One region of the Xylophilus rhododendri genome, then DNA from elsewhere that is predicted to be linked to it. Evidence: predicted binding sites of a transcription regulator. Region 1 holds the regulator's gene; the other holds the start of a gene.
The links. The regulator sigma-54, encoded in region 1, starts transcription at its own class of promoters, with help from an activator protein. The targets are predictions, from matches to a motif close to TGGCANGNAANCTGCTTT.

Region 1 (3,184 bases):
GCAAAGCCGACCGGGTGCGTTTCACCCGCAGGGCGGAGATGCACCGCCTGCAGGCCAGCACCGTGATGGACGAGGTCCACGGCAATGTCATCGTCTACAACAACGTGACCGACGTCTACACCGTCGATGGCAGCCCCACTTCGACCACGCCGAATGCCAGCGGCGCCGCCAACGCCAGCGGCGGCAGCACGCCCGGCGGCCGCATCCGCGCCGTGCTGTCGCCGCGCGGCGCGCCGGGCGAGTCGCCCGCCACCAGCACGCCGCCGGTCGATCCGGGCGGTCCCGCGCCGGCCCTGCGCAGCACGCCTGCCATCGGCGGGAGCAAGCCTTGAACGGCGCGATCGCGGTGAGCAACAGCCGGCTCGAAGCCAACCACCTGCGCAAGGCCTACGGCAGCCGCACCGTGGTCAAGGACGTGTCCCTGTCGGTGCAGAAGGGCGAAGTCGTCGGCCTGCTGGGCCCCAACGGCGCGGGCAAGACCACCTCCTTCTACATGATCGTGGGCCTGGTGCGCTCCGATGGCGGCGACATCAGCATCGACGGCCAGCCGGTCGGCAACCTGCCGATTCACCGGCGCTCTCGGCTGGGCCTGTCCTACCTGCCGCAGGAGGCTTCCATCTTCCGCAAGCTCAGCGTGCAGGAGAACGTGCGTGCGGTGCTCGAACTGCAGGAAGACGAGAACGGCCGCTCGCTCACCCGTGCCGCCATCGAGGAGCGCCTGAACGCCCTGCTGGCCGATTTGCGGGTGGAACACCTGCGCGATTCGCCGGCCATGGCATTGTCGGGCGGCGAGCGCCGCCGGGTGGAGATCGCCCGGGCCCTGGCCACCCAGCCGCGCTTCATCCTGCTCGACGAGCCCTTCGCCGGCATCGACCCGATCGCGGTGATCGAGATCCAGCGCATCATCGGCTTCCTGAAGGACCGCGGCATCGGCGTGCTGATCACCGACCACAACGTGCGCGAGACCCTGGGCATCTGCGACCACGCCTTCATCATCAGCGACGGCCGGGTGCTGGCCCAGGGCACGCCCGAGCAGATCGTCGACAACGCCGACGTGCGCCGGGTCTACCTCGGCGAGCACTTCAGAATGTAAATGGATACCCGCCCAGGCTTCGCACTTCGTGTCTCCGCCAACCCCCCGGGGGGGCAGGCCGGCCGCTTCGGGCGGCCGTGCGCGGCGGCCTCCAGGATTCCGGCGTGCGCTTCGCGCACGGCCTCACGAGGTATTTGGGTTGAAGCAAGGTCTGTCTCTTCGGGTTTCGCAGCATCTCGCGCTGACGCCGCAACTGCAGCAGTCGATCCGGCTGCTGCAGCTTTCCACGCTCGAACTGAGCCAGGAAGTCGAGCAGATGCTCGACGAGAACCCCTTCCTGGAAGCCAGCCTGGACGAGCCGGTCCAGGACTTCGGCTCCGTCACGCCCGAAGCCCCCGCATCCGAGGACGACAGCTACCACACCAGCGCCGACACCAGCAGCACCAGCACGGCCGACACCGCCGGTGAGTCCGAGGGCGAGGGCGGCATGGAGGCCGAACCCAGCTGGGACGGCGAAGGCGGCACCAACGAGGTCGTGGCCGACGACGGCGAATGGGGCGGCGACGCCCCCGCGCGCCAGAACAACCTGGGCGGCGACGAAGCCGTCGATGCCACCGAACTGGCGCGCAGCCAGGAGTCGCTCACCGCCCATCTGCACCGCCAGGCCCTGTCGCTGCGCCTGTCGCCCGAGGACAGCGCTGCCCTGCGTTTTCTCATCGAATCGCTCAACGACGACGGCTATCTGGAAGACTCCCTGCCCTCGCTGGCGCTCGGCCTGGCCGGCCCCGACGAGGAGCAGTCCGAGGAGGTCGAGGAACTGGTGCAGCGCTTCACCATGGCCCTGCGCCTGCTGCAGCACCTGGAGCCGGCCGGCGTGGGCGCGCGCGATTTGCGCGAATGCCTCACGCTGCAGCTCAAGGCCCTGCGCGGGGCCGGCACCGTCCCGCCCGCGCTGGTCGATGCCGCCCTGGCGATCTGCGCCCAGCCCATGGAACTGCTGGCCCGGCGCGACGTGAAGCGCCTGGTCACCGCCTGCGGCGTGGAAGACGAGCTGGTGCGCGCCGCCATGGGCCTGATCGCCCGGCTGGAACCCAAGCCCGGGCGCCGCTTCGTGGACGTGGAGCGCAACATCGTCATCCCCGACGTGCTGGTGCAGAAGATCGGCCGCGGCCCGCAGCCGCGCTTCCGGGTGCAGCTCAACCCCGACGTGATGCCGCGGCTGAAGGTGCACGACATCTACGCCAGCGCCCTCAAGCAGCACAAGGGCGAGGGCAGCGCCGCCCTGCAGCAGCGGCTGCAGGAGGCGCGCTGGTTCATCAAGAACATCCAGCAGCGCTTCGACACCATCCTGCGGGTGTCCAACGCCATCGTCGAGCGGCAGAAGAACTTCTTCGTGCACGGCGAGCTGGCCATGCGCCCGCTGGTGCTGCGCGAGATCGCCGACGAGCTGGGCCTGCACGAATCCACCATCAGCCGGGTGACCACCGCCAAATACATGTCCACGCCCTTCGGCACCTTCGAGCTGAAGTATTTCTTCGGCTCGGCCCTGGGCACCGAGACCGGCGGCAACGCGTCGAGCACGGCGGTGCGGGCGCTGATCAAGCAGTTCGTCAGCTCCGAGGACCTGCGCAAGCCGCTGTCGGACAGCCAGATCTCCGACATGCTCAAGGAGCAGGGCATCGAATGCGCGCGGCGCACCGTGGCCAAGTACCGGGATGCCCTGCGCATCGCGCCGGCCAATTTGCGCAAGTCGCTGTAGCGGCCGGGCCGCATTGTGGCGGCGAGAAAAAACCAATAAACTGGTTCTTAAGCCGCTTAATCGCCAGTTTATTGATGAAAAAGGCTGCAGCCTCCCTCTCTTCCCTGCCCGAGCCGGCGCAGCAATCGCTGCTGTCGCTCGGCCAGCGCCTGCGCGCGCACCGCATCTCACGCGGCTGGACGGTCGCGGAGATGGCCGAACGCCTGCTCTGCTCGCCCACCACCTGGCGCGCGCTGGAAGGCGGCAAGGCCGGCACCAGCGTCGGTGTGCTGGCCCATGCGCTCTGGCTGCTGGGCCAACTCGACGGCCTCGATGCCCTGGCGCCCGCGCCGCTGGTGGCCGCCGGCCGCCGCGTGCGCCGTGCCGCCGGCCAGCCGGTGCCGGGCCGCATC
Region 2 (3,184 bases), 1.6 Mb from region 1:
ACATCCTCTACACCCTCATCTACCGGGTCGGGCTGTTCCGGGTGGTGCTCTTCCTGGCGGTGCAGCCCTGGTTCGACGAGCTGTTCGGCTGGCTGCGGGTGAACGGCCTGCGCACTTTCCAGCTCGACGACCTGTGGCCGGGCGTGACCGACATCGCCGTGGTCAGCCTGCTGCTCTACATCCTGGTTTTCGACTTCCTGGAATACTGGATTCACCGCGGCCAGCACCAGCTCGAATGGTGGTGGAAGCTGCATGCGCTGCACCACTCGCAACGCCAGATGACCATGTGGAGCGACAACCGCAACCACCTGCTCGACGCGGTGCTGCACGATGCGATCGTGGTGGTGGTGGCGCAGCTGATCGGCGTGCAGCCCAGCCAGTTCATCGCGGTGGTGGTGCTCTCGCAGCTCAGCGAGAGCCTGCAGCATGCCAACCTGCGGGTCTGGTTCGGCCGCATCGGCGAGCGGCTGTGGGTCAGCCCGCGGTTCCATCGCCGGCACCACAACATCGGCGTCGGCCACGAATGGCCGCTGGCGGCCGACGATGCCGCCGCCCGCAACACGCCGCGCGGCGGTCACGAAGGCGACGGCATCCCGCCGGTCGGCACGGCCTACGGCGGCTGCAACTTCGGCGTGCTGCTGCCCTGGTGGGACATGCTGTTCCGCACGGCAGACTTCACCATCCGCTTCGACCCCACCGGCATCCGCGACCAGGTCGAGCCCGACGAACACGGCCGGGTGCGCGATTACGGCGAGGGCTTCTGGGTGCAACAGTGGCTGGGCGTCAAGCGGCTGTTCGGCCGCGGCTAGGAGCCTGGGGCAGGCAGGCGGCAAGACCGCTGCAAGGCAGGCGTCACCGGCTCGGGCTAGGATGCCGGGATGACGACCTCCCAGACCCTCCCCACGGACGGCAAGCCGCCCGTCTTCGGCCTCATCATCGTCGGCGATGAGATTCTGTCGGGCAAACGTGCGGACAAGCACATGCCCAAGCTCATCGAATTGCTCTCGGCCCGCGGCCTGCAGCTGTCGTGGGCCGACTATGTGGGGGACTCGCCCGAACGCCTGACGGCCACGCTCCAGCGGGCCTTCGCCAGCGGGGATGCGGTCTTCAGCTGCGGCGGCATCGGCGCCACGCCGGATGACCACACCCGGCAGTCCGCTGCAAAGGCCCTCGGCCAGGAACTGGTGCTGCATCCGCAGGCCGAGAAGCTGATCCTCGAACGCGTGCAGGACGTCGCCCGGGAAAGCGGCCTGCCTTACGAGCCCGAGCGGGCCGACAACCAGCACCGGCTCAACATGGGTGTGTTTCCGCAGAGCGCCCGCATCATTCCCAACCCCTACAACAAGATCCCCGGCTTCAGCTGCAAGGGTCCGGGCGGCGGCGAGGTGCACTGCGTGCCGGGTTTCCCGGTGATGGCCTGGCCGATGATGGAATGGGTGCTGGAAGACCGCTACTCGGCCTTCTTCCACCGCAGCACCTTCGAGGAGCGTTCCATCGTCGTCTACGGCGCGATGGAGTCCCTGTTGACCCCCCTCATGGTGCGTATCGAAGCCGACCATGCCGAGGTCAAGGTGTTCAGCCTGCCCAGCATGGACCATCCTGTGCACGGCCGGCACATCGAGCTGGGCGTCAAGGGAGAGGCAGCCGCCGCCCGTGCGGCCTATCCCGCGCTGCTGGCCGGCCTGCATGTGCTGGGCGCCAAATTGGGCCCCGAAATGGTGCGATAGACGGGTGTCATATTGGTGCGTCGCCATTGCGCCAAAAGCGTGCATTTTTCTCTGCCGACACAGGCACAATGCCGCGCTGGTGGCATGGCCTTGTGCACCAGCTTTGGCACAGAAACTGCATCCGCCTCCTGCCAGCCTTACCAACGAGCATTCAACTTTCTGGAGATTCCTGATGGCCAAGACCGTCGCAGACGTGATCAAGATGGTGAAAGAGAACGAAGTCAAGTTTGTTGACTTCCGCTTCACCGATACCCGCGGCAAAGAACAACACGTCACCGTGCCGGTTTCGGCCTTCGACGAAGACAAGTTCACCTCCGGCCACGCTTTCGACGGCTCGTCCATCGCCGGCTGGAAGGGCATCGAGGCTTCGGACATGCAGCTCATGCCCGACCCGAACACCGCCAACATCGACCCCTTCTTCGAAGAGCCGACGCTGATCCTGACCTGCGACGTGATCGACCCGGTCGACGGCAAGGCCTACGAACGCGATCCCCGCTCCCTGGCCAAGCGCGCCGAAGCCTACATGAAGGCTTCCGGCCTGGGCGACACCGCCTACTTCGGACCGGAACCCGAATTCTTCGTCTTCGACAGCGTGCGCTGGAAGAACGACATGTCCGGCTGCTTCGTCAAGATCGACTCGGAAGAGGCGTCCTGGAACAGCGACAAGGAATACGAACACGGCAACACCGGCCATCGTCCGGCGGTCAAGGGCGGCTACTTCCCGGTGCCCCCGGTCGACAGCTTCCAGGACATGCGCTCGGAAATGTGCTTGGTGCTCGAAGGCCTGGGCATCCCGGTCGAAGTGCATCACCATGAAGTGGCCAACGCCGGCCAGATGGAACTCGGCACCAAGTTCAGCACGCTGATCCAGCGCGCCGACTGGGTCCAGCTGCAGAAGTACGTGATCCAGAACGTGGCCCATGCCTACGGCAAGACCGCCACCTTCATGCCCAAGCCCATCGTCGGCGACAACGGCTCCGGCATGCACGTGCACCAGTCGGTGTGGAAAGACGGCAAGAACCTGTTCGCCGGCGACGGCTATGCAGGCCTGTCGGACTTCGCCCTGTACTACATCGGCGGCATCATCAAGCACGCCCGTGCCCTGAACGCCATCACCAACCCCGGCACCAACAGCTACAAGCGCCTGGTGCCCGGCTTCGAAGCCCCGGTGAAGCTGGCCTACTCGGCCAAGAACCGCTCGGCCTCGATCCGCATCCCCTTCGTGGCCAACCCCAAGGGCCGCCGCGTGGAAGCGCGTTTCCCCGATCCGCTGATGAACCCCTACCTGGGCTTCGCGGCCCTGCTGATGGCGGGCCTGGACGGCGTCGAGAACAAGATCCACCCGGGCGAAGCCGCCACCAAGGATCTCTACCATCTGCCGCCGGAAGAAGACGCGCTGATCCCCACCGTCTGCCACAGCCTGGACCAGGCCCTGGAACACCTGGACAAGGACCGCG

Region 2: the regulator sigma-54 is predicted to act here: its motif matches at 1,832-1,849, upstream of glnA (type I glutamate--ammonia ligase).

The regions. Positions count from the first base shown of each region.
Region 1 is NZ_CP047650.1:2,612,867-2,616,050, reverse strand. It holds gene lptA (lipopolysaccharide transport periplasmic protein LptA) at 1-332, shown strand, start outside; gene lptB (LPS export ABC transporter ATP-binding protein) at 329-1,093, shown strand; gene rpoN (RNA polymerase factor sigma-54) at 1,233-2,792, shown strand; gene GT347_RS12115 (helix-turn-helix domain-containing protein) at 2,867-3,184, shown strand, end outside.
Region 2 is NZ_CP047650.1:4,221,745-4,224,928, forward strand. It holds gene GT347_RS19455 (sterol desaturase family protein) at 1-809, shown strand, start outside; gene GT347_RS19460 (competence/damage-inducible protein A) at 879-1,727, shown strand; gene glnA (type I glutamate--ammonia ligase) at 1,900-3,184, shown strand, end outside.